Regions from separate parts of the Candidatus Pantoea symbiotica genome, predicted to be linked through region 3. Evidence: predicted binding sites of a transcription regulator. Region 3 holds the regulator's gene; each other region holds the start of a gene.
What was found. Region 3 encodes Fur, which represses iron uptake genes when iron is present. Its sites were predicted from a motif close to ATAATAATGAGAACNACTATCAA; they were not measured.
Positions count from the first base shown of each region.

Region 1: ACXIZX_RS22740 (TonB-dependent siderophore receptor) is a predicted target of Fur. The motif match lies at 4,059-4,081, and genes of this name have one in related genera.
Region 2: fes (enterochelin esterase) is a predicted target of Fur. The motif match lies at 5,597-5,619, and genes of this name have one in related genera.
Region 4: entS (enterobactin transporter EntS) is a predicted target of Fur. The motif match lies at 3,933-3,955, and genes of this name have one in related genera.

Region 1 covers NZ_JBSZHR010000003.1:411,531-419,219, reverse strand. Annotated here, with positions in the region: gene ACXIZX_RS22750 (phosphatase PAP2 family protein) at 1-390, shown strand, start outside; gene ACXIZX_RS22745 (ABC transporter substrate-binding protein) at 751-1,845, opposite strand; gene ACXIZX_RS22740 (TonB-dependent siderophore receptor) at 1,893-4,016, opposite strand; gene ACXIZX_RS22735 (MurR/RpiR family transcriptional regulator) at 4,422-5,333, shown strand; gene fetA (iron efflux ABC transporter ATP-binding subunit FetA) at 5,348-6,016, shown strand; gene fetB (iron efflux ABC transporter permease subunit FetB) at 6,003-6,764, shown strand; partial or broken gene ACXIZX_RS22720 (NADH:flavin oxidoreductase/NADH oxidase) at 6,784-6,966, shown strand; gene ACXIZX_RS22715 (hypothetical protein) at 7,056-7,331, opposite strand; gene ACXIZX_RS22710 (aldo/keto reductase) at 7,439-7,689, opposite strand, start outside.
Region 2 covers NZ_JBSZHR010000003.1:855,928-863,616, reverse strand. Annotated here, with positions in the region: gene ACXIZX_RS24615 (PTS sugar transporter subunit IIC) at 1-1,280, opposite strand, end outside; gene ACXIZX_RS24610 (PTS lactose/cellobiose transporter subunit IIA) at 1,449-1,760, shown strand; gene ACXIZX_RS24605 (LysE family translocator) at 1,854-2,483, shown strand; gene ACXIZX_RS24600 (hypothetical protein) at 2,553-3,038, opposite strand; gene ACXIZX_RS24595 (TonB-dependent siderophore receptor) at 3,212-5,398, opposite strand; gene fes (enterochelin esterase) at 5,677-7,035, shown strand; gene ACXIZX_RS24585 (MbtH family protein) at 7,028-7,249, shown strand; gene ACXIZX_RS24580 (amino acid adenylation domain-containing protein) at 7,422-7,689, shown strand, end outside.
Region 3 covers NZ_JBSZHR010000002.1:966,517-974,205, reverse strand. Annotated here, with positions in the region: gene pgm (phosphoglucomutase (alpha-D-glucose-1,6-bisphosphate-dependent)) at 1-1,528, opposite strand, end outside; gene seqA (replication initiation negative regulator SeqA) at 1,553-2,092, opposite strand; gene ybfF (esterase) at 2,341-3,105, shown strand; gene ybfE (LexA regulated protein) at 3,273-3,548, shown strand; gene fldA (flavodoxin FldA) at 3,686-4,216, shown strand; gene fur (ferric iron uptake transcriptional regulator) at 4,571-5,020, shown strand; gene ACXIZX_RS05040 (hypothetical protein) at 5,079-5,474, opposite strand; gene glnS (glutamine--tRNA ligase) at 5,710-7,377, opposite strand; gene nagE (N-acetylglucosamine-specific PTS transporter subunit IIBC) at 7,530-7,689, opposite strand, start outside.
Region 4 covers NZ_JBSZHR010000002.1:278,413-286,101, reverse strand. Annotated here, with positions in the region: gene ACXIZX_RS01945 (amino acid adenylation domain-containing protein) at 1-1,084, shown strand, start outside; gene ACXIZX_RS01940 (ATP-binding cassette domain-containing protein) at 1,118-1,918, opposite strand; gene fepG (iron-enterobactin ABC transporter permease) at 1,915-2,898, opposite strand; gene fepD (Fe(3+)-siderophore ABC transporter permease) at 2,895-3,884, opposite strand; gene entS (enterobactin transporter EntS) at 4,026-5,276, shown strand; gene fepB (Fe2+-enterobactin ABC transporter substrate-binding protein) at 5,271-6,236, opposite strand; gene ACXIZX_RS01915 (isochorismate synthase) at 6,413-7,594, shown strand; gene ACXIZX_RS01910 ((2,3-dihydroxybenzoyl)adenylate synthase) at 7,605-7,689, shown strand, end outside.

The DNA.
Region 1 (7,689 bases), on a different contig from region 3:
GACAGCGAGATAGACCGTCATTTTTATCAGGTGGATAGTGCAGAGCGGCAGGCAATGTTGAGTAAGCGGTTAGAGAGCATCAGCGTTATTCCGCAGTGGCAGAAGCAGCATTGGCTGAATCAAACCGATTCAGCCTTTCCGTCGGGGCATACGGTGTTTGCTGCCACCTGGGCGCTGATGGCGGTGAGTTTACTGCTCGCGCGCGGGAAAAGGCTGTTGGCCACGATCATCATGCTGTGGGCGATGGGCGTGATCATCAGCCGTCTTTTATTGGGCATGCATTGGCCCGGCGATCTCTTTACCTCAATCATGATTGCGTTTTATTTGAGTCTTCCTGCGGTTTATTTTCTGTGTCGTGAGGGAAGCAGAAGAAAAGCGCCATCTCTTTAAACGTTACTCAAAGCGATAATTTCATTTGCGCCAGTTTATCGAAGCCCACCGAACAGAAAGGAAAGGGGAGGATGACAAATTTGTCATGTAACTCATGCAGGCAAAAAAAAACGCCACAGCGTGGCGTTTTTAGGCAGAGAACCAAAGGGTGAGAAAACTCACCACGGCGAACGCGCTAACTGCAACCGCCGCATATTCACTGAATGGTCGGGACATCAACAATCTCATCAACATTTCCTCTTAAGGTGAGGCTATTTTCATTAATGAAGATTAAGTGAACCTTAGGTTGAAGAGTGATGTGCGCATAAATGCGCACCCTACGAAACCTGTAGGGTCGCCATTTATGGCGACCGCTTTAACTTATTGATTACGCGTCCAATAGGTTCCTGTTTCAGGCAGTGGCAGAAACTGTTGGTTCATCTCCTTCAGCGTCTCTTCGGGCGAGATATCGTGAAAAAGCGTGGGATGAAACGTTTTGGCAAAAAATTCCGCCACCAGCAAGTGCCACGGACTCATATAAAAGTTCTGCCAAAATGCAGAGGCGTGCTGCTGTTGTACCGCCGATAACACCGAAACGGTCGCATCATTGGAAAGGGCATGCAGGAAGCTTGCACGGGCGGCGGCGGCATTCACCTGCGGTCCGAGCTGCAAAAAGCCGGGTTCGGTGGGCGCTGCTGAACCGGTGGCGATATAGATATCCGGATTTGCCGCGATCACCGCTTCAGGATTAAGTTGCCCAAACACAGCTGGAAAGCGTCCCGCCGCGATATTGTCGCCACCGGCAAACGCGATCAAATCAGCCAGGTTGCCATGCGCCACGGTAGTACAACATTCAGCCTTTTTACCGAGGTGCAACTGCAACATCACTCTGGGACGCTCGCCCTGATAGCTTGCCAGACGTTCACGAATGCGCTGCATATGCTGCTGGTAAAACGCAATAAAGCGTTCACTTTTCGCCTCATCGTTCAACGCAGTTCCCAGCGTGCGCAGGCTGCTCACGGTGTTTTTCAGCGGATCGACGCGAAAATCGAGAAACAGCACCGGAATGCTTGCCGACGCCAACTGCTGCATAAAGGCTGAGTTATTCGGCGGCGTGCGCGCATACACCGGCAAAATTACCAGATCCGGTTGCAGGGCGATGATTTTTTCCACGTTCAGCTGGGAAAAGTTGGAGTTACCGATTTGCGTGATATTGGCGATCTGCGGAAAGGCTTTAACGTAGCGATCCCAGGTTTGCTTATCAAGATTGTGCAGATCGGCGGGCCAGCCCACTACGCGTTTAGCGGGATTTCCCTCTTCTACCAGCGCCAGCGTATAGATCATCCGGCTTTCACCAATCACCAGGCGCTGCGGATTATCCGGAACCTCTACTTTGCGGCCCAAACTGTCGGTGAGCATTTTGCCCTGAGCGGTCCAGGGCAGAAACAGCAGCAATGCCAGCAATATTCGTCTCATTATTCTGCTCTCTGATGGCTCCGCCCACGACGGCGGAGCGAATCATGTTAGAAATCGACTGACGCCTGCAGATACATCACGCGCGGCTCACCTTCAATTACGCGCAGATTACCGGCGCTGGATTCGTAATATTCACGGTTAAGCAGATTCTTCACGTTCAGCTTCAACTGCGTATGTTTACCGATCAGCTGGCTATCCCAGGCGATAAAGGCATCCGCCACGGTATAAGCCGGCATCACAAAGCTGTTTTCCGGATCGCCTGCCCGCGTACCGACATAACGCCCACCGCCGCCGAGGCGCAATTCACCCGGCAACCATGAGAAGCGCAGCGTGTGACTCAGATACAAACTGCCCATGTTGGTTGGGGCATTCACCAGGCGGTTGCCGACGTTGTCTGGGTTCACGTTGTCCGCCACGATTTCGGTTTTGTCGTAGCTGTAGTTGGCAATCAGATTCCAGTCCGGCGTAATTTCGCCGTTGATCTCCAGTTCAGCGCCGGTTGAGCGCGCTTTCGGGATATTACGCGTCACGCCGTTGATGAAAATCGACATATCGGTCTCATCAATGCGATACAGCGCCAGGGTTGCGGCCAGATTTGGCCCCACTTGCCACTTCGATCCCACTTCCCAGGTGCTGCCTTTTTCGGTGGATGCCACATCGCCGTTATCATCGGTTTGCGTCGAAGGCGTAAACGATTTGCTGTAGCTGCCATAAAGCGACACATCCGGTAAAACCTTATACACCACGCCTACTTGCGGCAGGAAGGCGTTACCGCGATCGTTGAGCGTTGTCTCTGGATTTATAAAGCCATTACTGGAAGTTTGCGTATAGCGTTGGAATCTGCCTCCCAAAACGGCAATCCATTTGTCGGTGAGATGGATGCTGTCTTTAGCAAATAGCGAACGGCTATACAGATTAGTGCGCAGGTTGCTGATGCTGTCGTTGTAGGTGCTGTCGCTGAGAATCGGTTCTTGACCGTAAACCGGATTGTACATATTGAAGCTGCGTGAAACGCTGCCGCGATAGGATCGCGCTTTGTAGGTTTCATTCTGCTCATAATCGACGCCTAGCAGCAGATCATGTTGCATACCCGCAAGGGTTGGCGACCCACTAATGTCCCAGGATACGTATTCGGTTTGATGGTTGAAACCACGGTTGGCATCGGCTCGACGTGAGACGATACCGGTGCTGGTGTTAATTGCAGTGGCGCGCACTTCGTTGCTGTCATAACGGCGCTGCATCCAGCCGTAATTGAGGTGCGTTTCCCATACGTCATCGAGGTTATAGCCGTAGCTCACGTTAAGGCGTTTGTTTTTGCCCCATGCATGGTTGGCATAGTCGTCCAGACGACGGTTATAAGGAATATCAACCGGTTTGCCGCCAATAAACGCCGTGCCACGGTCATAAGGCACGTCATATTTATACTCGACGTAACTGACGTTGAAATTGGCACGATCGCCGTACCAGCTTAGCGAAGGGGCCAGCAGCGTGTGTTCATTGACACCAAAATTGCGCCAGTAATCCTCGCGCTGGCGTTCAGCCACCATGCGGAAGGCGAAACCGTTGCCGAGCGGTCCGGTGACATCGACCATGCCGGTGCCGCCGCCGAAGCTGCTGGATTCACCGCTGATATGCGTATTCCATTGGTACTGCGGCTTTTTACTCACCAGATTGATGATGCCGCCGGGATTGAGAATGCCGTACAACAGCGATGATGATCCCTTCAGCACTTCGACATGATCGATGCTGGAATCCATGGTCAATCCCTGATTGCTGCGCACGCCATCAATGAAGATTGAACCATCGGTGTTGGATCCGAAACCGCGTTTAACGAAGCCGTCTTCGGTGCCGCCCAGCGTGTTGCCCTGCGTCACGCCGCTGACAAACTTCACTGCATCGTTGAGGCTGGTGACCTGATAATCCTTCATTACCTGCGGTGTCACCACGCTGATGGATTGCGGTGTTTCACTGCGCGGTGTCGCAGTGCGTAACGTGGCTGCCGCGTCATCCTGGTTGTAACTGCTGGTGGAAGAGGGATGTTCGGCCGTGACGGTTAAAGTTTGATCGGCTGCAGCGGCAGAAGCGCTATACAGCAAGGTCGAAGCCAGTAAAACCTGAGAGCCAGAGAGCGTATATTTTACCGCTGGTGAAAAACAACAAAGACACTTCATTAGTTTAAATCCGCATCAAAATAGGAATATTAAGAAGCGCAGATAGTAATGAGATTGATTTTCATTTACAACAAAATTGTGGCGCTAATTTAGCAGGTTATGGTTTTTTTAAATAATTAATGGGTTTGCATCAGATGTTGGAAGATTTATAATTTGCAATATGAAAATATAATGTAGCTATAAAATTCTTTTTTATTCATGTCATTATTGTTATTTTGTAGTAGTCGATGTAGTTTTATTGTCATTATTTTATTTTCACTACATTATTGTCTTGTCGGCAAAGGATATGGTTTCCTGACTTGGTTTTTAAATCTGTTCAATTATTTTAACTATTTAAGGTTTTCTTAATCCTCGCGCCAATAATAGGGTTTTTACGGCGCATTAATTTACAGGTGTTTATCTGCCGTGACCGATTCCACGCCAAAAACCAGTAAACGACCTTACGATCTCTACGGTGAACGTTTCCATGCCTGCAAGCATCAACTCACTCCACGTCTGTTAAAGGTTGCGCACTATATTCATCAGCATCGCAGTGCGGTGCTGGACAAAACCGCACTCGGCATTGCGATTGATACGCAAACCTCTGATGCCACTGTGATTCGCGCGATTCAGGCGCTGGGTTTCTCCGGGTATCGCGATCTCAAAATTGTCATTAGCGAATACCTTGGCGTCACACGGCGTTCCCCTGCGCGTGTAGCCTCAACGGTAAATGAACTGGCGCAGGACGCCAAAGGCAGCATCGATTTTGTGCTGGATAGTTATCGTATCAGCTGTGAAATGCTGGCGGCGCCCGCCAATCGTCAGGCGATTCAACAGGCGATTGATCTGCTGCAACAGGCTGAACGCGTAGCGATTTTTGGCATTGGCGCATCAGCGATTCTGGCGGATTACACCGCACGGTTGTTCAAACGCAATGGCACCTCGGCGTATGTGCTGAACCACACTGGCATTGCGCTGAGCGAACAGATTGCAGAAATGCGCCACGCGGATGTGCTGATCATGCTGGCGCAGAGCAGCGCGCACCCGGAAGGCATGGTTACGCTGGCGGAAGCACAGCGGCTGGGCATCAAGATTGTCCTGCTGACGGCGGCCACCGATTCGATTTTTGCCCAGCATGCCGATGTGATGATTGAAATTCCCCGTAGCCGTTCCGCCGACAAAATGCCGGTGCATGCTACGCCGATGATCTGCCTGGAGATTTTAGTGTTAGGATTGGCCGCTGCCGCACCGGTCGCCACCATGAACAGCATGAGCAAGCTGTATGAAATCAGTAACGCTTTGACGCGCCCCGGCGCGCGCAAATCCGGAACGCCTTAATTTTGGAAGAAAACATGACCACCGATTTTCCCTTGCTGGATGTGCAGGGCGTGACCTTTTCGCTGCAGGGGCGCACGCTGCTGGCGCCCGTTTCGCTGCAACTCAACGCGGGAGAAAGGCTGTTGCTGACCGGTCCTTCGGGCAGCGGTAAAAGCACCTTGCTGAAGATTCTCGCCTCGCTGCTTGAACCGAGCGGCGGGCAGATCCTGTTCGAAAACAACGATATTGCCAGCTTGAAAACCGAACATTATCGGCAACAGGTTTCCTACTGTTTCCAGACGCCGCAACTGTTCGGCGACACGATTTACGACAACCTGGCGCTGCCGTGGCACATCCGCCAGCAGAAACCGTCGCGCGAAAAGCTGGTCGCGTCACTTGCCGATGTGCATTTGGCTGCTGACATGCTCGATAAAAAAATCGAGCAGCTGTCGGGCGGCGAGAAACAGCGCGTAGGCTTGCTGCGCAACCTGCAATTTCTGCCGCAGGTGCTGCTGCTGGATGAAGTCACCAGCGCATTAGATGAAGAGAATAAAGTGATCATCAACGCATTGATTGATTCGCTGGTGCGCGAGAAGCATCTCGCCGTGATCGGCATCAGCCACGATGGGCAAGAGATTCGCGAGGCACAACAGGTGCTGAAACTTGAGGCACCAGAGAAGGGAAGCAACGATGAGCCAGCATAATATTACCGACAGCTCGCTATTACTCTCGCTGCTGCTGGTGGTGATTGCGCTGCTGATCAGCCAGAAAGAGAAGCTCGGCATGAGCAAAGACATCATCTGGAGCGTGTGTCGCGCCATTATCCAACTGGTGATCGTTGGCTATGTGCTCAAGTCGATCTTTGATCTGAATAATGATTGGCTCACCGTGCTGATGGTGCTGTTTATCTGCGTCAATGCGGCGCTCAATGCGCGCAAGCGCAGCCTCAATATCAGCAACGGTTTTGTCATCTCGTTTGTGGCGATTACCACCGGCACCACGCTGACTTTAACCATTCTGCTGCTTAGCGGTGCCATCGAGTTTATCCCGATGCAGGTGATCCCGATCTCCGGGATGATCGCTGGCAATGCGATGGTGGCGGTGGGCCTCTGTTTCAGCAATCTCAACCAACGCTTCAGCGATAACCGGCAAAAAATTCAGGAGATGCTGAGTCTGGGCGCACCGGTAAAAATGGCGTCGGCGCGCTTTATTCGCGACAGCATCCGCGCGGCGATGATTCCCACCGTTGATGGCGCCAAAACCGTGGGATTGGTGAGCTTGCCGGGCATGATGTCAGGGCTGATTTTTGCCGGTATCGATCCGGTAAAGGCGATTAAGTATCAGATTATGGTGACCTTTATGCTGATTGGCACGGCAAGTTTATCCACCATCATCGCCGCCTATTTAGCCTATCGTCGTCTGTATACCGCGCGGGCGCAGCTGAAGTTCTGACCTGAAATTTTACAGCGCAGCGATTGCCAATCAAACCATCGAAAAAGGTCAGCTGGATCTGGTGATGGTGGGGCGCGCGCACCTAAAAAACCCGAACTGGGCATATCAGGCCGCGCTGGCACTGGATAAGAGCGAACCTTCCTGGGTGCTGCCCGCGCCTTACGCGCACTGGCTGGAGCGCTATCGGGTGAGTGAGGCCTAAAACCCCATGTAACCAGGTGCGCATGAATGCGCACCCTACGAAACCCTTGTAGGGTCGCCATTCATGGCGACCGCTCCTCAGGACTGAGCTTACTTGTACGTTACCTCAATGATTTTAAGGTGGTTCACCGATTTAACGCTCACGGTTCCCAGTTGATACGGCAGCGTTTGTTGTGACTGATTGAGCGCAATCGTACGCACTTTATCAACACCTTGGCGCGTGCAGGTAACGGAAGTCCCTTGCTGTTGAGTGGTCGTGGTACAGGCCGGTTCAACAATCGCACCGCTAAAGTAGATCGTGCCACTCTCCGCCATAGCCGTTTGCAGCAGCATCAGGCCTGACAACAAAACCAAGACTTTACACATAGGCTATCCTCCAGAACGTCTAAAAGGATTTTCGTCCTCGTATGTTTAAACTTTAGAGGATAAGAAGCGGCTTAGGAAAAATCTTGGGTTTTAGGATTCAGGAAAGCTTAGGACGACGGCTGAACGATCTGCATTTGTTGTTTGTTCATCCGCCCACCGTAGACTTTCAGATCAGACAGGGCCTTATTCATTTCGCTTAATTCTGCTGGCGTAAATTGGATATTCACCGCGCTCAGATTTTCATGGAGATGATTGATGTTTCTGGTACCCGGAATCGGCACAATCCAGGGTTTCTGCGCCAGCAACCATGCCAGGGCAATCTGCGCGGACGTGGCATTTTTTTCCGCAGCGATTTTTC
Region 2 (7,689 bases), on a different contig from region 3:
CGTGCAGCCACTTTGACAAACGGCAGATAAATCAATACTGAAACCACGATGCAGATGATTTGCGTCACTACCGCGCCCATCGAACCGGCGGTAGAAAGCCATGCATTGATAATCGGCGGCGTAGTCCAGGGAACCATCACCACCGCTTTACCGGCGAAGCCCATTACCGTGGCGAAATAGCCAATCGAACCAGTGACCAGCGGCGTGATGATGAAAGGAATGGCGAGAATGGGATTCAGCATGATCGGCATACCAAAAATCACCGGCTCATTGATGTTGAATAAGCCAGGTCCAAACGACAGCTTGGCGATTTCCCGCATCTCTTTGCGTTTGGTGGCAATCATCACCGCGGTTAACAGCCCAATCGTCAGACCGGAACCGCCGATGCTCATGTACACATCCCAGAACGGCATGGTGATGATGTTCGGCGCTTCCTTGCCCTGCTCGAAAGCGTTCATGTTGACCAGAATCGCCCCCAGCAGCAGCGGCTCGCGAATCGGTTTCACCATTTGGTTGCCGTGAATACCAATCACCCAAAACAGCTGGGCAACAAACATCAGTAGCAGAATGCCCCACAAGCTCTGCACCACCGATTCCAGCGGCTGCTGCACCACTTTGTACACGGCGTCGTACAGGTACATGCCGGTGATCTGATGGAAAATGAAGCCAAAGGTAGCGACCAGCGTGACGGTGATGATCGACGGAATCAGCGCAGAAAATGACGCGGCAACGTTCGGTGGCACGGTATCCGGCATTTTGATTTTTAGCCGTTCAACCTGCTCCAGCCGGCAGTAAATCTCCACCGACAGAATGGCGATAAACATGCCGAGGAACAGACTTTTGGTATCGGAGAACTGCTTCGCCAGCACATCGGTGACCATATGCATCTGGCCATCTACCAACATTTGCAACGTGGTGGGCGTCACCGAGATAAAGCAGATGATCGCCAGCAGGCCAGGAAACAGCGTTTTTATGCCGTTGATGCGACCCAGCTCGATACCAATCAGAAACACCGCGCCGATATTCAGAAAGCTCAGCGTGGCGTAGTTAATGCTGCTGGTGATCGGTTTTAAATCGGCGAGAAACGACAGCGCAGAGAAGCTGGCGAGGCCATTTTTCGGATCCAGCACCATGTTGGAAATCAGCACCGAAAACGCCCCGACGATGATCACCGGCATCAGCGTGATGAACGAGGCTTTGATCGCCATGATGTAGCGGTAGCTGTTGAATCGCGTGGCAAAGCTACCCAGCGAATCGATAAGACGTTCCTGTAGAGACATTGGTCAACCCTCAGCGGTTTTAGGTGTTATGCATCAGCGTGATGGTTCGTGGCATACCAAAATGGCGATATTCGCACTTAATTTCTGTGATCATGCTCGCGGAACTCTTTTTTGGTATTCCGGTAGCATCGTAATCACCAATTTGGCATACCAATAAGTGAGGCGGATATGGATTTTGAACAAACGATGATGGAGTTGCTGATTAATGCCGGTGAGGCGCGATCGCAAGCCATGATGGCAATCCAGCAGGCGCGCAAAGCCGACTGGCAAGGTGCCGATGAGGCTTTGGCGGCGTCAGATGAGGCCGCCAAAGCGGCGCATAAAATCCAGACCGCATTGATTGGCGCCGATGAAGGCTGCGGCAAAGTGCCGGTTACGCTGATTTTGGTGCATGCGCAGGATCATCTGATGACGGCGATGCTGTGCCGCGATCTGGCGGGCGAGTTGGTGCTGTTACGGAAGGAGCTGCACGGGAAGTAAGGGTGCAGCAAGGATGAATATTTAATCCATTCTGGAAGAATCCAGCTTCAGGCGATATAACGTGAGTTCCCTTCCGCCATCGCAGAGGAACCTATGGCGCTGTCACATGAATTGATTCTGATCTACACCACCTATTTCGTCGCCACCGCCAGTCCCGGTCCTAGCAATATGGCGATTATGGGTACGGCGATGAAACAGGGACGCGGCGCGGCGCTGGCATTAGCCAGCGGCGTGATTGGCGGTTCGATGATGTGGGCGCTGCTGGCAGCCTGCGGCGTTCTCACCGTGTTGGCCACTTTCGCACAACTGCTGATTGTGCTGAAAATTGGCGGCGGATTGTATCTGTTGTGGCTGGCATTTAAGGCAGGGAAATCGGCATTGCGTAAGCCAGATGCCAGCGAATTCGCGCCGGGAAGTGCAAAAGCGCACTTTGGCAAAATGTTTCGTCAGGGCATTTTGATGCACGTCGGCAATCCTAAAGCGATTTTGACGTGGGTGGCGATTATGTCGGTGGCGTTAAAACCGGGTGCGGCGGCATCCACTTTGCCAATGATAATTGCAGGCTGCGCGGCGATTTGCATGCTGGTGTTTGGCGGTTATGCGGTGTTGTTTTCCACTGCGGTGATGGCAGCATTTTATCGCCGCATCCGTCGTGGGCTGGATGCGCTGCTGGCTTGTTGCTTTACGGTTGCCGGGTTGAAGCTGGTGTTTAGCCGGAGTTAATGTGGGAAGGTCGCCATGAATGGCGACCCTACAAAACCTTGCTGGTGCACATATATGCGCACTCAAACATCACGAATTATTCGGCGGCGTGGCGTCGGTTTCGCTGAACGCGGGCTTCTGGCGCGTCACAGAGTAAACCACGTTTTTCGGGCTGTTCGCATCGGTGGTGACATCCACCGAGGCGATGGTCACTTTGCCAAAACCAAATAGCGTCTGCACGTAACCACCAATCTGGTGTTTACCTGGCGAAACACGAATCTCTCTCTTCTCACCCTTCTTCAGCAGACCCGCATCCTGACCATCTACCGTCACATAAATAGAAGATCCGTCATCGGTACGCGTCACCACATGCGAAATGTTGATCACCGTTGGGCCGGTTTCGAACGGTGAAGGTGAATCGTTGCTGTCGATTGGCGCGCCGGTTGCAGGCTGAGCGGCGGAAGCATCCGCAGTCGCAGTGCTGTCATGTGATGTACCCGTTACGGCGGCAAGGCGGGCGCAGCCGGTAAGCATGATTGTTGCCATCAAAGTGGCTAAAGTGAAGCGCGATAACATCGTGACGAAAAACCCCTGCTAAATGAGAAGCGTTCATTTTAACGCGCCTTGCAGAGTGATGACAGTCACACAAATACAGTATTTTCCGAAAACCGGCTAAGAAGTGTCTTAGTGGAAAGCGAGCCGCACGGAATGCAAAACGAAACGGCGGCCACGCAGGCCGCCTGTGGGAATTACCAGCTGTAGCTGACGGACGCTACGATGGTGCGACCGCTGCCGTAGAAGCAGGCGCTTTCGTTACTGCATGACGCCACGTAATGCTTATCCGCGATATTGTTGACGTTCAATTGCAACGTGGTACCGCGCAGCGAATTCGCCGCTTCGCCCAGCTCATACTTGGCCATCGCATCATACAAGGTGTAATGCGGTACTTTGTCGACGCCAATTTCGTCCGCTGGCGCGGTGCCGGTGTAACGCACGCCGCTGCCCAGCGTAAAGCCACTCAGCACGCCATCGAGGAAGGTGTAGCTGCCCCACGCCGACGCCGCATGACGCGGAATGCTCGACGGTGAGTGGCCGATACGCTGAGTAATGCTGCTCTCTTTGGTCACCGCATCGGTATAGGTATAGGCCGCTAACAGTTTGATCTCGGGCGTAATCTGCGCGTGCGCTTCGGTTTCGATACCTTTCGAACGCACTTTACCAATCTGCTCGTTGTAGCCGGTCACGCTGTTATACGCAGTGATATTTTTCTGCGTGATATCAAACGCCGACACGGTGAACACCGCATCCCAACCAACCGGCTGATACTTCACGCCCACTTCGGTCTGTTCGCCGGTAGTCGGTTTGAACGGATCGCTGCCTGGCGCGCCGCTGTTGAGGTTTGGCTCGAACGAGGTGCTGTAGCTGACGTACGGTGAAATGCCGTTATCGAAGGCATACAACAGACCCGCACGGCCGGTGAACTTGTCGTCATTCTGCTGGGTTTGGCTGTTGTCGGTGCGATCCTGAGTGCGCACTTCGCTCCAGTCGTGACGTCCAGACAGCAGCAGGTTCCACTGATTCCACTCCAGCTGATCCTGCAAGTAAACGCCCACCTGATCGAGCTTCTTGCGCGTGCTGGTAGTCAACGTCAAATCGCTTTCATTGATGCTAATACGCGTTGGGTTGGCCCAGTCGAGGATGTATTGATCGCCGCTGTCGCGCCACAGTTTGTTATCCACATCGCTCCACTTGTAATCCAGCCCGCCGAGCACGGTGTGCGCGATGTTGCCGGTTTCAAAGATGGCTTTCAGCTGGTTATCAAGGCCCAACTCTTTCGACTTGATCTTGTCATGCTGCGGACGACGGTTGATCGAATGATCGTTATCGGCATCAAAGGTATACACCAGATATTTGTACGATTCGTCCATGTTGCTGTAGCGCAGATTCTGCGTGAAGCTCAGGTTGTCGTTGAGATTGTGCTCGAAGATATAGCCGATCGACGTCTGTTCGCGCTTGGCTTCGTTGAAGCTCGGATCGCTGACGTTGAAATCGTAAGGAATAAAGCCCGCGCTGCTCTCTTTCAGCGTACCGCTGGCCGGCAGGAAGTTACGGTAACCTGCTTTCGGCTCGTTCTGGTACATGGTCAGCAGCGTAAAGCTGGTATCCGCGTTCGGCAGCCAGGTAATCGCTGGCGCAATCGCCATGCGCTGCTGTTTATTGTCCTTCACGAACTCATGTTTGGTGCTGGCAATACCGTTCAGACGGTAGAACAGCGTGTTGTCATCGTTCAGCTTACCGCCGAAATCAAACGCCGCTTCACCCAAATGCTGGTTGCCGGTGCTGAGCTGCACTTTATGAATGCTCTGCGCGGTTGGGCGCTTGCTGGTCATCGCCACGATGCCGCCTGGATTCACCTGGCCGTACAGCACAGAAGCTGGGCCGTGGATCATCTCTACGCGCTCCAGCAACCAGGGATCAACCTGCCCCGCTGCGCCCGCCTGGCCGGATAAACCGTAGCTCAGGCCATCGAGGAATTTCGGCGCATAGCGGAAACCGCGCGCGATGATTTCATCGTTACGGTTGGAGTTACCGCGATAGTTGGTCAGCACGCCGCTGCTATAGCTCAGCGCATCTGCAACGGAGGATGCAGCCTGATCGTCCATCTGCTCACGGGTAATCACCGAAATAGATTGCGGGGTTTTGCGCAGCGGCGTGGACGTTTTGGTGCCCGCCGCACTCTCTTTCGCTACATAACCCTGCAGCGGCGAGGTCACGCTTTCACGCGTGTCGGCGTTTACGGTAATGGTCTCTTCGGCGGCCACGCTGAAGGCAGCCGGTGCCAGCAACAGAATTGAGGCCAGAGAAAGGTATAGAGGATTGAGTCTGAACTGACGTGCCACAGCAGGTATTGCTGAATTTCTTGCTTTAACGGACATAGTTGCCATCTCTATTTCAAACTGCCTTGTAGATGAAATAATCCGTTCAGTCGCCCTCGCCCAACGACAATGGCTGTAACGGATTGAAATATTACTCTCTTGCGTTATTTACGGTCCTAATCTCCCTGCGTGACGTCCTTCACAAAATAATCCACTGAAAATCCGAAGGTTTATTAGGCGCGAAAAATCATATTGCAAATGTAAATCGTTATCAATAGCATTTGCATTAGCTTTGGTTAAGTAAAGACAGTGAACAAAATGTGGAGATGGGTTGCAGGATGTTTCTAACAAGCGCAGAAAAAACGACGCAGACATGGTTGCCCACCGGGACAGTTGCGCAATGGTTACAGCAGGCCGATTTGGGTAGCGAAGGCTGGTGGCAGCGGCTTTATGCGGTTGGTACGCCGCTGGTTGAGCGTGACGAAAGCGGTCAAACGACCATGCACTTCTTCTGGCGCGATCCCGAAGGGCATTCCGCACTTTCTTCCACTGAACGGGTTTACGTCGATATTAACGGCGTCACCGATCACCACAGCGAAGCGCCAGAAAGTCTGGTGCGCGTCGGCGACAGCAACGTCTGGCATTGGTCGACCGCCATTGAGTCCGACTGGCGCGGCAGTTACAGCCTGATCCCCGCCACCGCGCAGCAGTTACCGCCGCTGTTTTGTGGCGATGATGCCGCCTGTCGCGCGCTACAGCGCAAGTGGTGGATTTCGCTGATGCCGCTGGCAATCCCCGACAAATTCAATCCCACGCCGCCGTTTCTCAGCAGCCGCCGTTTTGCTCTGAGCAACGCGCACATGCCGGATGCACCGGATCAATCCGCCTGGCGCGCGCTGGATGCTGGCATGGCGGAAACCTGGCCGGATACGCTGCAAACCTTGCAGTGGCACAGCGCGTTGCTCAACGTCACCCGCAACGTTTGGCTCTATAGCACCGGCACAACCGCTCAACCCGAACAGCGTCCGCTGGCGATCCTGCTCGACGGACAAAACTGGGTGTACGGCCAACCAATTTTCAGCGCGCTTGATCAGGTCACCGCCGATGGCGAACTGCCGCCCGCCTGCTGGCTGTTTATCGATGTCATCGACAGCCAACACCGCGAAGCCGAATTGCCGTGCAATGAAACCTTCTGGCAGGCAGTGCAGCAGGAACTGTTACCGCTGGTGCGCCAGCACGCTTCGTTCAGCGGCGACGCCGACCGCACGCTGGTGGCTGGGCAAAGCTACGGCGGACTCGCCGCGCTGTATGCCGGTTTGCACTGGCCGCAGCGTTTTGGCCGCATTCTCACGCAATCCGGCTCCTTCTGGTGGCCGCATCTGCAATACATCCGCGACTACGCCAACCGCGAACAGCACGCGCCCGGTTTGCTGTTAGAGCGGCTGCAACAGGGCGAGTTACCGCCGGGCACGCTGAAGATTTTCCAGGAAGTGGGCGATCGCGAGGAAGACATGGTGTACGTCAACCAGCAGATCGTCCCGGCGCTGCAAGCCGCAGGCCATGCATTACATTTTCGCCGCTTCGCCGGAGGGCACGATGCGTTGTGCTGGCGTGGCGGTCTGATCGACGGCTGCCGCTGGCTGCTGGCCGATTTTCTCCCCACAACCTCACCTTCTGAAGGTAATAACCATGTCTGAACAACAGAATCCGTTTGATAACGACGCGCTCGATTTTCTGGTGCTGCTCAACGCGCGTCAGCAATACAGCCTGTGGCCGGCTTTTGCCCCGGTTCCGGCCGGCTGGCACAACGTAGCGGGACCGCTAACGCGCAGCGCCGCCATTGAGTTTATCGAAGCAAACTGGCACGACATGCGGCCAGCGACGCAACAGACGTCGTCTACCGCAGCTTAATTATATTTCCTTATTTTCTTTCAATAATTTATTCCCAAAATCATTCGAGTTGCAGCAAGGCGGCAAGTGCGCGAATCCCCAGGAGCTTACTGAAGTAAGTGACTGGGGTGAACGCATGTAGCCAACGCAGCTGCAGCTTGAAGGATGACGGGAATTAGACAGGAATTGTCTCTTGGCAACGTTCAACCAACCTTATCCTTTAGTCGCGGCGCAGCCCGGCATCTGGATCGCTGACAGCATTGCGCAGCAGCGCAATCAATTTACCGTGGCGCACTACAGCGTGGTGCACGGCGACATCAATCGCGCGGCGCTGGACAGCGCTATACAGCAAGCGATGGCGGAAGCCGATACCGTGCAGGCGCGCTTCGGCCTGGATGAGCATGGCAATCCGGCGCAGTGGTTTGGTGCGCAAGCGCCGGTCGCACCGGAATGGCATGATT
Region 3 (7,689 bases):
CTGATGGACGCGCGGCAAACCAGCCGTTTTCCGTCATCACTTTCAGACCACCGATTGACGCACCGTTACCCGGCGCGGCAGTCAGGCGCGCGGTGATCGGATCACCCGCCAGCGTATCTGCGCTCACCATTTCTGGTGACAGCTTAGATAGTGCCGCTTTCTGTGCCGAAGTCGCCGGAGCCTGTAGACGGTTATAGCTTGGCGCACCAAAGCGCTCAGCCAGCTCGTCATAATGCTGCTGCGGGTTCTTGCCAGTTACTGCGGTGATTTCAGCGGCCAGCAGGCACATAATGATGCCGTCTTTATCGGTTGACCAGGCTGAGCCATCGAAACGCAGGAAGGATGCGCCAGCGCTCTCTTCACCGCCGAAACCGAAGCTGCCATCGAACAGACCATCAACGAACCATTTGAACCCAACCGGTACTTCTACCAGCTTGCGGCCAATGTCGTTGACGACGCGGTCGATCATTGCGCTGGAAACCAGAGTTTTACCAACAGCAACCTCTTTGCCCCACTGCGGACGATGCTGGAACAGGTAGTTGATCGCTACCGCCAGATAGTGGTTCGGATTCATCAGACCCGCAGGCGTGACGATGCCGTGACGGTCGTAATCAGGATCGTTGCCAAAGGCCAGGTCGAATTTGTCTTTGTACGCCAGCAAACCGGCCATCGCGCATTCAGATGAGCAGTCCATACGCACCACGCCATCTTTATCCAAATGCATGAAGCGGAAAGTCTGGTCGACCGCATCGTTAACGATGGTCAGATCCAACTTGTAGTGCTCAGCGATGCGCTGCCAGTAAGCAATACCGGAACCGCCTAATGGATCGACGCCAATTTTCAGGCCGGCTTTCTGGATGGCGGCGAAGTCAATCACCTGCGCCAGACCTGCAACGTACGGCTGGATCAGATCCTGCTCAACAATGTGACCGCTCGCCCATGCCTGATCCAGCGGCAGACGTTTCACGTCTTTCAGCTCGCCTTTGATCAGCTGGTTAGCGCGATCTTCCACCACTTTGGTGACGTTGGTATCAGCCGGGCCACCGTTTGGCGGATTGTATTTGATACCGCCATCTTCCGGTGGATTGTGCGAAGGCGTGATAACGATGCCGTCCGCCTGCGCGCCGCCGCGTTTATTGTGCTCAAGAATCGCGTTAGAGATAGCAGGCGTTGGCGTATAGCCGTTGTCCTGCTGCACAATCACGTCCACGCCGTTAGCGGCCAGCACTTCCAGCACGGACAGAATCGCCGGCTCAGACAGCGCATGCGTGTCTTTACCGACGTAGCATGGACCGGTGATGCCATTCTTTTTGCGCTCTTCAGCAATCGCCTGCGCGATCGCCAAAATGTGCTGTTCGTTGAAGCTTTGGCGTCCCGCGCTGCCGCGGTGGCCTGAAGTGCCAAATTTCACCGCATGATCCGGATTCGCCACATCGGGCTTCAGGACGTAATACTGCGAGGTTAATTGTGCAACGTTAATCAAATCGCTCTGCTGGGCAGGTTGCCCGGCACGGGGGTGATTGGCCATTGGCGCTTCTCCCTGACGCTTCAGTTAAATGGTGCCGCGAACTTTCTCTGTCAGTTCCTGTGGGAACTGCATAGCCAGCATGATGTGTTCCACCATGCTGCATTTGCGACCTGTATTGGTATTCGTGATCACCCAGTACGGTGTGCCGGGAACGTGCTTCGGCTTGGTATGGGTGCCATTTTGCAGCAGCGTGTGCTCGTCGCCCGCAAAATAGACGCGGGTACGGCCCTGCAGCGAGGCAGTCGCTTCAGCAAACGCTGCCGGATCAAGACGATAGAGCGTTGACAGTACCAACATGAAGCGGTTAACCGCCTTATTCTGCTCGGCATATTCATCGGAGAGCAGCAGCTCACGTACCGCGCGGACGCGATCCTGAGGACGCGCTTCGCGGCTGGCAGGTTGCGCTTCTTTCACTGATGCACCAGCGGCGGGCGCAGCAGGTGCGCTCTGTCCGGCGGTGAACTTCAACATGCGGCGCAAAATATCAGAGGCGCTTTCACCAATGTGCTGCGTGTGGCTGGCAATATAACGGTAGAGTTCTTCGTCAACTTCAATCGTTTTCATCTTTTTCCGTACGATTCTGGCAAATGACAGAACCACGCATTAGTGCAACGGCCTTAGCAAAATCCAGTCGTGCAAAACGTGAGCGGGTTCTAACATAAGGATTATAAAGTTAAATCCGTGGCAGCCGATAGCGTTGGCATCGTTTCCGGGCAAAAGTCGGAATATGCCCTAATGCCCACCGGCCTGACTGCTGGACAGGTGAATCCATGATAACCTAAGCCAAGGTCACAACCGTAAGAACTTTAGCCATGATTTTGAACGCCCGTCTGCAAACTGAACAATCTGCCCCCGATGCCACGCCGATTCTGTTAATCCATGGTCTTTTTGGCAGCCTTGATAACCTTGGCGTGCTGGCGCGTGGGGTGCGTGACGTACGTCCGACGCTGCAGGTTGATGTGCGCAACCACGGCTTGTCGGCACGTAGCGATGAGATGAATTATCACGTGATGGCGCAGGACATTGTCGAAACGCTGGATGCGCATCAGATCGATCGCGCTGGTGTGATTGGCCATTCGATGGGCGGAAAAATCGCCATGGCGCTCAGTGCCATCGCGCCGGAACGCATCGAAAAAATGGTGATGATCGATATCGCACCCGTTGATTACCAAACGCGCCGCCACGACGAAATTTTTGCCGCTATTCGCGCCGTTACCGCCGCAGGCGTCACGCGCCGCAGTGAGGCCGCTGAGGTAATGCGCCAGCATATTGATGAAGAAGGCGTGATCCAGTTCATCCTCAAGTCTTTAGCCGAGGGCGAATGGCGCTTTAATGTGCCGGTGTTGTGGGATAACTACAGCACCATCTCCGGCTGGGAAGCGATTCCTGCATGGCCGCATCCGGCACTGTTTATCCGCGGCGGCGATTCGCCTTATCTGGATAATCAGCATCGCGATGCGCTGCTGCGTCAGTTCCCGCAGGCGCATGCACATGTGATCAGCGGAGCTGGACATTGGGTGCACGCCGAGAAACCCGATGCGGTGTTACGCGCCGTTCGGCGGTTTTTTAACCTGTAAAAGCAAAAGCTTGCCGCTTGCGCTTTAGGGTTGGCGTCAGGGAAGGCGCTGGAGTATGATGTCGCGCTAAAAATTTGCCACGGATATTTTTTCGCCGTGGTCGGGCCGATAATGTTTTAATCGCGCAGCGCCTTTCCGCCGTTCGCGCCCACTCAGTTTTACAAACCATGGCAAAAGAACAGACAGACCGCACTACGCTTGATCTCTTCGCAGACGAGCGGCGTCCTGGTCGCCCGAAAACCAGCCCGCTGACGCGTGATGAACAGTTACGCATCAACAAACGCAACCAGCTCAAGCGCGATAAAGTGCGTGGGCTGCGTCGTGTTGAGCTGAAGATGTCGAGCGAGGCGGTTGACGCGCTCAGCACGCTGGCCGATCAGCAAAACATTAGTCGCAGCGAATTGATTGAACAAATGCTGCTGGCACAGCTCAAACTGTCGTAACGCGCGAAGACCGCACGCTGGAACACAAAGTCACGGCTTTACAAGTTCCGCACTTTTTACCGGTCTGCTATTATTCGCATAACTGTGCAGTCAACTGACTTACTTTCACAATCAGGATTCAAGAGGTTACCTAACCCATGGCAATCGTAGGCATTTTCTTCGGCAGCGATACCGGCAACACTGAAAACATTGCAAAGATGATCCAGAAACAACTGGGTAAAGATGTCGCCGAAGTGCATGACATTGCTAAGAGCACCAAAGAGGATCTCGATGCATTCGACATCCTGCTGCTGGGCATTCCAACCTGGTATTACGGCGAAGCGCAGTGTGACTGGGATGATTTTTTCCCGACGCTGGAAGAGATTGATTTCAATGGCAAGCTGGTAGCGCTGTTTGGTTGTGGCGATCAGGAAGATTACGCCGAGTACTTCTGTGATGCGATGGGCACCATCCGAGACATCATCGAGCCAAACGGTGCGGTGATTGTTGGGCACTGGCCAACCGAAGGCTATCACTTTGAAGCCTCTAAAGGCCTGGCCGATGACAAAAACTTCCTGGGTCTGGCGATTGATGAAGATCGTCAGCCAGAATTGACCAACGAACGTGTTGAGAAGTGGGTGAAGCAGATCTTCGACGAGCTGCAGCTGAAAGAGATTATTGAAGCTTAATTCCCTGCTCTGTCCGATGTGCGCGCTGCCTCACATCGGGCAACGGAATTTCCTATAAAAATAATAGCTACGGTTTTTTAACTTTTCCCCGCAAATCTGTAGAATACCCGCAATGGTCATCCGCTTATTCCTCTGGCAGTAGAATGAGGCTGAGTGAAATGGAATCCAAAACCCAAGCGTCCTGAAGACGTTAGTGACGTTATCCTTACAACCTTTGGTGATTAAGGACGTTGCCTTGGTTTTCATTTCACTGCTTGAGTTCTATAATGAGACGCAAATGAGAATGCGCGTTGACCTAAACATTCAAGGCCCCTGCGCCGCAAGTGACTAGCAAAGTAACAGGACAATATCCGCATGACTGACAACAACTCCGCATTGAAGAAGGCTGGCCTGAAAGTCACGCTACCCAGACTGAAAATTCTGGAAGTGCTTCAGGGACCCGGCCCCGAGTCCCATCACGTCAGTGCGGAAGATTTGTATAAGCGCCTGATCGATATGGGCGAAGAGATTGGTCTGGCAACGGTGTATCGCGTTCTTAACCAGTTTGACGACGCGGGCATCGTAACCCGTCATAACTTTGAAGGCGGCAAATCTGTCTTCGAACTGACTCAGCAACATCACCACGATCACTTGATCTGCCTGGATTGTGGCAAAGTTATCGAATTCAGCGATGAATCAATCGAAACGCGTCAGCGTGAAATTGCCACTCGCCACGGCATCAAGCTTAGCAACCACAGCCTGTACCTGTATGGTCACTGTGCTCTGGGAGACTGCCGCGAAGACGATACGCTCCACGATAAGTAATTGAGTGTGCTATGCAGTATAAAAAAACCGGCTTAAGCCGGTTTTTTTATATCTGAAATCAGGCAACGAGCGTTTCCTGCAAGTAGCGCCAGCGCGGAATGGCGGTACTGCAATCCAGTACCGCCAGAGAAATGCGGCTTTGATTGGTGCCATTCATCATCTGCAATTCACGATACTGAATTGTGACTTCGTCGCTTTGCTGCGAAATGATGGCGTGCTCACTGGTGGCAATTCGCATCCCTTCACGCTGCCCCTGCAACTGGCGAAACAGTGTTTCCATCTCATTAAGATCAAGCTGTTTACCCTGAGGCGTAACCATTTTGAAGTCGGGATGAAAGTACGACAAGAACAGATCAATGCTGTCATCACTGCCTTCTGCCTGATTGAAAATACGTTCGATAAGCTGATGTAAAACCACCACGCTATGTTTGGCTTCCAGGGCGAGACTTGTCATTTTTTATCCTTTGATTACCCGCAGAGCAACGGCTGAGAGCGCATAGCCTACCTGAAAAAAAGTTTTTCACACTGGCAAATGGTTTAATTTTGCTAAAGTCAGAATAGTCGCAAATAAGGAATTAAAGGCTAATTGCAGCGGGCAGCATAAAAGGTCGTATCTGGTTAAATCGAGACAATAAAAAAGGGCGATTGCTCGCCCTTTCATGATCTTATCGTGCTAGCGACAAAATGTATTAATCGCCGATTTTTGCCCAGGTATCACGCAAACCAACGGTGCGGTTAAACACCAGTTTGGATGGCTGTGAATAGACGCTATCAGCACAGAAATAGCCTTCGCGCTCAAACTGGTATGGCGCCATTGGATCCGCTGCACGCAAACCTGGCTCAACGAAGCCCTGTTTGATTTCCAGTGAACTCGGGTTGATGGTGGTGAGGAAATCCTCAGCCGCGCCCGGATTTGGCACACTGAACAAACGATCGTACAGGCGGAATTCCGCTGGCAGCGCGTGAATTGCAGAAACCCAATGGATGACGCCTTTCACTTTACGGCCATCGGCTGGATCTTTGCTCAGCGTATCAACGTCGCAGGTACAGTAGATGCAGGTGATATTGCCTTCATCATCCTTCGCCACACGTTCGGCACGGATCACGTAAGCATTACGCAGACGCACTTCTTTACCCAGCACCAGACGTTTGTACTGCTTGTTGGCTTCTTCACGGAAGTCCGCGCGATCGATCCACACTTCACGGCTGAATGGTACTTCACGCGTGCCCATCTCCGGTTTGTTCGGATGATTCGGCATGCTGATGATCTCTTCGTGACCTGCAGGCAGGTTCTCGATCACCACTTTCAGCGGATCCATTACGGCCATCGCACGCGGTGCGTTTTCATTGAGATCGTCACGAATGCACGATTCCAGTGAAGCCATCTCCACGATATTGTCCTGTTTGGTCACACCAATACGGCGGCAGAACTCACGGATTGAAGCGGCGCTGTAACCACGACGACGCAGACCAGAGACGGTCAGCATGCGCGGATCGTCCCAGCCTTCGACAACCTTCTCGCTCACCAGCTGAGTCAGTTTACGCTTCGACATCACCGCGTATTCCAGATTCAGGCGTGAGAATTCGTACTGACGCGGATGCACCGGAATAGTGATGTTATCCAGCACCCAATCGTACAGACGACGGTTGTCCTGGAACTCCAGCGTACAGAGAGAGTGCGTAATGCCTTCAATCGCATCCGAAATGCAATGGGTGAAGTCATACATCGGATAGATGCACCACTTGCTGCCAGTCTGATGGTGATCGGCAAACTTAATGCGATACAGCACTGGATCGCGCATCACGATGAAACTGGACGCCATGTCGATTTTGGCTCGCAGACAGGCTTTGCCCTCTTCGAAACCGCCATTGCGCATCTTCTGGAACAGCGCTAAGTTCTCTTCCACGCTGCGATCGCGATACGGACTGTTTTTGCCCGGCGCCGTCAGGGAACCGCGATATTCACGGATCTCATCTGCTGACAGTTCATCAACATAGGCCAGGCCTTTGTTAATCAGCTCAACCGCATAGTTGAACAGTTGGTCGAAGTAGTCTGAGGAGTAACGAATGTTGCCGCTCCACTCAAAGCCCAGCCATTGCACATCACGCTTAATGGATTCGACAAACTCCAGATCTTCTTTTACTGGGTTAGTGTCGTCGAAACGCAGATTGCACTGACCTTGGTAGTCTTGCGCGATACCAAAGTTCAGGCAGATAGATTTCGCATGGCCAATATGCAGATAACCATTGGGCTCAGGCGGGAAACGGGTATGCACACTGCTGTGCTTACCGCTCGCCAAATCTTCGTCGATGATCTGACGAATAAAGTTCGTTGGGCGGGCTTCAGCCTCACTCATCTCAAAATCCTCAAAAACTATAACGGGTGATTTGTACCACGAAGTAACGGAGTATGATCCACAAAGCGCAGGAGGGAAACAACCGTTTGTTGGTCGTTTTAAAACAAAAAAGGCAGGAATCGCTTCCTGCCTTCTGGCTCAATCACAAGGACTTAGCCTTTAACCTCGTACAGCGGGGTTTGGCCTGCAACCACTGAACCGGTTGCCAGTAAATTCAGACCAGCGAAATCATCGCTGTTGCTGACCACAACCGGACTGATCATCGAGCGGGCGTTGGCATTGAGGAAGTCCAAATCCATTTCCAGGATTGGC
Region 4 (7,689 bases), 690 kb from region 3:
GCCGGTGGCAATTGTGCAGCTCGATGCCTTCCCGCTCAGCAGCAACGGCAAACTGGATCGTAAAGCGCTGCCGTTGCCGGAATCTGCTGGCGTCAGCGCTGGACGTGCCCCGCTCGCCGGGCTGGAAACCACCTTAGCCAATGCTTTCTGTCAGCTGCTGGCGCGTGAGGAAATCAGCGCGCAGGATGACTTTTTCGCCCTCGGCGGCCATTCGCTGCTGGCGATGCGCTTAGCGGCGCAGTTGCGCCGTGAACTGCAACAGCCGGTCTCGGTGGGGCAAATCATGGTGGCATCGACGGTGGAGAAACTGGCAACGCTGCTCAGTGATACGCAATCACATCAGCAAGCCGGTTTCGAAGCGGTGCTGCCGCTGCGTAAGAGCAACGGACCGACGCTGTTCTGTTTCCATCCGGCGTCGGGTTTTGCCTGGCAGTTCAGTATCCTGCAGCGTTATCTCGATCAACGCTGGTCGCTGGTGGGCATTCAGTCGCCGGATATCGACAGCCCGCTGAACCAAAGTGCACATCTGGATGAGGTGTGCGACGCCCATCTGCAAACCCTGCGCGAGGTGCAGCCGCACGGACCTTACTATTTCCTCGGCTATTCGCTGGGCGGAACTTTGGCACAAGGCATCGCCGCACGGCTGGAAGCGGCAGGTGAAGAAGTGGCGTTCCTTGGCCTGCTGGATACCTGGCCGCCGGAAACGCAAAACTGGGATGAGAAACGCGGCGAGAACGTGCTGGATCCGGCGGTGCTGGAAGAGGTGAATCGCGAGCGCGAGCAGTTTATCGCCGCGCAGCGTCATCAGGCCGGTGAAGAGATGCGTGCGATGTTCGATACCATCGAAGCCAACTACGCCAGCTCGGTGCGCCTGCTGGCAACGGCCCGCAGCGCCCGTTTCAACGGTCGCGCCACGCTGTTCCTCGCCGAGCAGACGCAGCAGCCTGGACAAGATACGCGCCGCGCCTGGGCGCCGTATGTCGGTGAACTGGAGGTGTGGCCGATGGATTGCGCTCACGTGGAGATCATTTCACCGCAGATGTTTGAGCAGATTGGGCCGTTGTTGCAGGAGTTATTGGGATAATTTGAAAGAAGGTCGCCATTCATGGCGACCTCCTCAATTACTCCCGCGCCCCAGCGGCACTATCATCGGCGTATGCGCCACCGGGTCTTCCACAATCACGCAGCGCAAACCGTACACCTGCTCGATCAACTCGGGCGTGACGATCTCCGACGGCTTCCCTTCGGCAACGATCTTGCCGTAACGCATCGCTATCAAATGCGTGGCATAGCGACAAGCGTGATTGAGATCGTGCAGCACCACTACCAGCGTACGACCATGCTGCTGATTAAGATCCTGCATCAATTCCAGCAGCTCAATTTGATGGGTGATATCCAGCCAGGTCGTCGGTTCATCCAGCAGCAGTAATGGCGTTTCCTGCGCCAAAACCATGGCAATCCACACGCGCTGGCGCTGACCGCCTGATAACGTATCCACCGACTGCTGCGCCAAATCGGCCACGCCGGTGGCGCGCATCGCGTTCTGCACCGCCGCTTCATCTTCCGCACGCCAGCGCCCAAACAGCGCCTGATGCGGATAGCGTCCGCGCGCCACCAGCTCGGTGACGCTAATGCCCGCTGGCGCGTTGGAACTTTGCGGCAGCAGGCCCAGACGCCGCGCCACCTCTTTAGTGGGATAGCTGGCAATGGCCGCGCCATCCAGCAACACCTCACCTTTCAGCGGCGTATGCAGGCGACTCAGCGTACGCAGCAGCGTCGATTTGCCGCAGGCGTTGGGGCCGATAATCACCGTCAGCTCACCTTGCGGAATCGCCACCGACAGATTCTCTGCCACCACCTTTTTGTCGTAGCCCAGCGTCAGGCTATCGCCGCGCAGACGTGAAGGGATCTCGGTCATTGGCGTCGCGCCTCCCGCACCAGTAAAGCAATCAGATAAAGTCCACCGAGGATGACGGTTATCACGCCAACCGGTAATTGATAAGGCAGGAACAGATGCTGTGCGGCGAAATCTGCGGCTATCAGCAGCAGCGCGCCGCACAACGCCGCCAGCGGCAAGGCACCTTTGACGCCGCCGCCGAGACGACGGGCGATCTGCGGTGCCAGCAGCGCGACAAACGAAATCGGCCCGACCAGCGCGGTAGACGCCGCCGTAAGCACCACGCCAATCAGCATCAGCCACATGCGGCTGCGCTCCACCGGCACACCGAGCGCGCAGGCGGTATCATCGCCCATCTCCAGCAAACGCATCCGCCGCGCCAGCAGCGCCATCAGCAGTAACGCCAGCAGCAGCACCGCAATCACCGGCGGCGTTTTCGCCCAGGTAATGCCGTTGAGCGATCCGGCGCTCCACAAGCCCGCACTCAACGCCGACTCCAGCGAGGCACTGATAATCAGCCATGAATTCAACGCCATTAGCAGCGCACGCACGCTGATGCCGACGATTATTAGCCGGAAGGTTTCCACGCCGTTGCGCCAGGCAAACAGATAGACCAGCGCCGCCGTGGCGATGCCGCCAATCAAGGCTGCGCCAGTCATCGCCGTGATGCTTTGATTGAACAGCACCAGCGCTACCAGCACGCCGCTGTAAGCGCCGGTGTTGAAGCCAAGAATGTCCGGGCTGCCGAGCGGATTGCGCAGCAGCGACTGGAAAATCGCGCCGCTGATGCCTAACGCCGCACCAATCAACAGCGCCATCAGCACGCGCGGCAAGCGCCACTCCAGCACGATCAGCTTGACGTTGCTGGCGCCCTGCCCGAGCAGAATTTGCCAGATCTGTTCACTGCTGATCTGCAATGCGCCGCGCGTCATCGCCAGCCAGGCCAGCAGAGCGCAGGCGCACAGCAGCCAAAGCGTATGAAGCCAGAGACGACGCGTCATATTGCACCCCGGCCCAATTTACGGCGCACCAGCACAATCAGCATCGGCGCACCGAGCATCGCCGTAACGATGGAAACCCGCAGCTCGCCCGCCACCAGCAGGCGGCCAAGAATATCGGCGGCGAGCAGCAGAATCGGCGTGACCAGCGCGGTCGCGGGCAGCATCCAGCGGTGATCGTTACCCACCAGCCAGCGGGCAAAGTGCGGCGTCATCAAACCAACAAAGGCTATCGGGCCGACCGCCGCTGTGGCTGCGCCGCACAGCAGCGCAATCGCCAATAGGCCAAGCAGTTGGGTGCGCGCCACTCGCGTACCGAGCGCGGTCGCCATGTCGCCGCCCATACTCAAACTGTTTAGCGCCTGCGACAGCGCAATGGCCACCATGCTGCCGATCAGCACCGCCGGGAACAGCGTGCGCAGCGTGGAGAAGTTGCGAATATCCAGCGAACCACTGTGCCAGAAGCGCAGATGATCGTAGATGTCAGGATTGAGCAGCGACAGGCCAGAAGTTAATCCATCCAGCACCGCGCCCAGTGCCACGCCGGCCAGCGTCAGACGCACCGGATTGACGCGCCCGCCGCCAATCGCGCCGGTCATCGCCACCAGCACGGAAGCCAACAGCGCGCCGCCAAAGGCGAAGCCGAGCCAATCTACCGGCGAGTCAGCACCGAACAGCGCAATGCCAATTACTACCGCGAAACCGGCTCCGGCGTTAACGCCAAGAATGCCGGGATCGGCCAGCGGATTACGCGTCAGGCTCTGCATTAATGCACCGGCGAGGCCGAGCGCCACGCCCGCCAGCAAACCGGCCAGCGTACGGGGCAGGCGCGCGTCACGCACAATGACGCACTCCGCGCTGTTACAGGAGGTGGTAAGCGAATGATAAACATCGGGAAGCGGTATTGATTTTGCCCCCAGCATTAAGCTGAGCGCGATGAGGAGCAAGAGCAGAATCCCTGAGCCTGCTAATGCACGAATCTGGCGCATAGCGTTCTAAACCTTCACTGTTCAACGTCGTCGCATGCGCGATGTAACTTGATAATGGTTATCGTTATTACTCGCGTTTAGCTATGTTACCATGACTCGCCTCGCGGACGATGAGGAAAATTGGTGCAATAAGGCGAACACATGAACAAATCTTCCCACTTTATCGATCTCTCACTGCTGAAAACCCATCCGGCTTTTCGCGCGGTGTTTATCGCGCGTTTTATCTCGATTGTCGCACTCGGCATGCTCGCCGTGGCGGTGCCGGTGCAGATCCAGCACATGACAAATTCACCGCTGCTGGTGGGATTGGCGGTGACGCTGGCCGCTGCGGGCATGTTTATCGGCCTGCTCACCGGCGGCGTATTGGCGGATCGCCATGAACGCAAAAAGCTGATTCTGTTTGCCCGATCCACCTGCGGCTTAGGTTTTATCGCGCTCGCCATCAATGCCGCGCTACCGGAACCCTCTTTGATCGCGGTTTATCTGCTTGGTTTCTGGGATGGCTTTTTCGGCGCCATTGGCGTGACCGCGCTGCTGGCGGCGACACCCGCGCTGGTCGGCAGGGAAAACATTATGCAGGCGGGCGCGATCACCATGTTGACGGTGCGCTTCGGCTCGATTTTATCGCCGGCGATTGCCGGTCTGGTGATTGCGCATGGCGGCGTAACCTGGAACTACGCCCTCGCCGCCTTCGGCACTTTGCTTACCGTGTTAACGCTGCTGAAGTTGCCGACCTTGCCGCCTCCGCCGCAGCCGCGTGAACATCCGCTGAAATCCCTCGCCGCGGGCGTGCAGTTTCTTTTCGCCAGCCCGATTGTCGGCATGGTGGCGCTGATTGGCGCATTAGTGACGCTGGCCAGCGCGGTGCGCGTGCTCTATCCATCCCTCGCGCCGCATTGGTCCGTAAGCGCGGACCAGCTTGGCCTGATGTACGCCGCCGTACCGCTCGGAGCGGCGATCGGCGCATTCACTAGCGGTAAGCTTAAACACGCCGCGCGTCCCGGACAGCTGGTGCTCGGCAGCGCGATTGCGGCGTTTATCGCGCTGGGTTTGTTTAGTCTGATGCCGAACCTGCCGCTGGCATTAGCCTGTTTAGTCGCCTTCGGTTACTTCAGCGCCATCAACAGCCTGGTGCAGTACGCGATGATTCAGGCATTAACGCCGGATCATCTGTTAGGCCGTATCAACGGCTTGTGGACCGCGCAGAACGTGACCGGCGATGCGATTGGTGCGGCGGTGATTGGTGCGATGGGTTCATGGTTGCTGCCACCGCAGGCCGCCGCCGTGTTTGGCTTTGCGGCGGCGCTGCTGGGCATATTGATGTGGTTGGTGATGGGCCGTTTACGTCGTTACCATCCGCCAGCGCCAGAGCTGGCGGAACAGGCATCATGATTTAACGAACAGCTTTTCCAGACGCGCCAGCAGATTGCTGGCGCTGTAGTAATCGAGACGGAACGAATCGACGCCCAGCTCGTACACCTGCTTGTTCTGCACGGCAGCGTTTTGCGCGAGGAACGGATTGCCTAGCACCGACTGGGTGGTTTTATCGTCAGCGGCAAACAGCAGGAAAGTTTTCCCAGTCAGGCCGCTGGCAACGCTTTCGCCCGATAGCTGAATGATGTCTTTGCGTTGTCCCATGCTGTGCCCCTGCTCAACCGTCGCCGGTGGCGCTGCCAGGGTAAAGCCAAGTTGTTCCAGCAGCTTGCCCTGCGCCGAGGCTGCGGTCCACAGATTGACCGCGCGCCCGCCGCCATTCCACACCATAGCGGAAACCGGCTGCGGTGGCAGCGTGATGGCTTTTTTAAGCGCTGCTTCGCGATCGTCGAAAGCTTTAATGCGCTGCGCCGCCTGCGCTTCGTGACCGGAGGCCTTGCCTAACAGCGTCACAACATCCTGCCAGCTTTTGTCGTCGTAATTGACCACCAACGTCGGTGCAATAGCCGAGAATTGTTCGGCGAGCTTGATGGCAGAATCGTTGCCGGTAGCGCTGACGATGATCAGATCCGGCGCTTGCGCAGCAACCGCTTCGGCATTCGGTTCACCGATGTACAGACGTTGAAGATGCTGCTTTTTGGCAACATCGCTCCACTGACGGAAGAAACCCTGATCGTCAGCCAGGCGACTGTTCGGCGCGGTCGCGCCGGATGCGATGATTGGCGCATCAATAGCCAGCAGCGAGCCAGTTAGCGTGACGCTGGTCGAGACAATGCGCTGCGGCGCGTGATTGAGGATGATCGATCCGTTGGCGCCCTGCACGGTGCGCGGCCAACCTTGTTCGGCATGGGCGATGCTGGTGAAAGTCTGGAAAACACATATAAGGGCTGCAATGCCCCAAAAACCGCATTTATTCATAAGTTTTGGTCCACTTTTTAGCATATTGCCCTGCTTAGCGTCAGCGCCTGATTACGTTTAAACGCAGCTGAAATCCCGCGAATGGATTGACACCTTTGCCCAATCGACGTAGGTTACAGGCCCATAATAAAAATGATAATCATTCTTAATAATCTTATCATTTATAGGTGAAAATTATGGTGGAATCTTCCACGTTTGAAAATGCCTGGCTGAAGGATTATTCCGCGCTAAGCCGTGGTTTCCTCTTTACCTCGCCGTGGCGTAGTTTGGCAACGCAAGGATGCTATACCACCATTACCGCGCCGGTAGCAGATGCCGCGTCGCTGGACGGTGATTTCCAACAACAGCTGCGTCAGCATTTTGCGACGGCGAAAAAACAGGGCATCGACAATCCGATTCTGGTCGGTGCGATCCCGTTTGACGTCAGCCAGCCGGCTGCGCTGTTTATTCCTGAGACCTATCAGACGTTTAACCGCGCCGACCTGCAAAACGCGCTGCCGCAAAACGTCAGCGATCTGCCGCAGGTGCGTCGCCGCGCAGCGATACCGGACCACGACGTGTTTACCACCATGGTGGCCGATGCGGTGGCGGCCACGCAGCGCGGCGATCTGGATAAAGTGGTGCTGTCGCGTCTGATGGATATCGTCACCGAACAGCCGGTTGATACCGCCGCACTGATGCAGCGCGTGATTGCGCAGAACCCCAACAGCTACCATTTCCATCTGCCGCTGCCGCAAGGCGGTGCGCTGATTGGCGCCAGTCCGGAGCTGATGCTGCGCAAACAGGGGCGCGATTTTAGCTCTTGTCCGCTGGCGGGTTCGGCGCGGCGCAATCACGACGATGCCCAACAGGATCGTGCTGCAGGCGATACGCTGATGGATTCCGGTAAAGATCGTCATGAGCACAAACTGGTGACCGATGCGATGCGCGACACCTTGCAGCCGCGCAGCCGTTTGCTGTCGGTTCCAACCATTCCATCGCTGATCACCACCGCCACTTTGTGGCATCTCGCCACGCAAATTGACGGTGAAGTGCAGGATGAGCGCGAAAATGCGCTGTCGCTGGCTTGCCTGCTGCATCCAACGCCAGCGTTGAGCGGCTTCCCGCATCAGCGCGCGCAGCAGCTCATTCAGCAGCTGGAGCCTTTTGATCGCCAACTGTTTGGCGGCATCGTCGGCTGGTGCGATAGCCAAGGCAACGGCGAATGGGTCGTCACCATCCGCTGCGGCACCGTGCAGGGTACGCGCGTGCGCCTGTTTGCTGGCGCGGGCATTGTCGCCGACTCCCAACCCGAATCAGAGTGGCGTGAAACCGGCGTGAAGCTGGACACCATGTTGCGCGCCTTTGGACTGCAATAAAGGAAAGAGCATGAGCATTCCCTATACTCGCTGGCCGGACGATCTGGCTGCGCGCTACCGCGAAAAAGGTTACTGGCTGGATGTGCCGATGACCG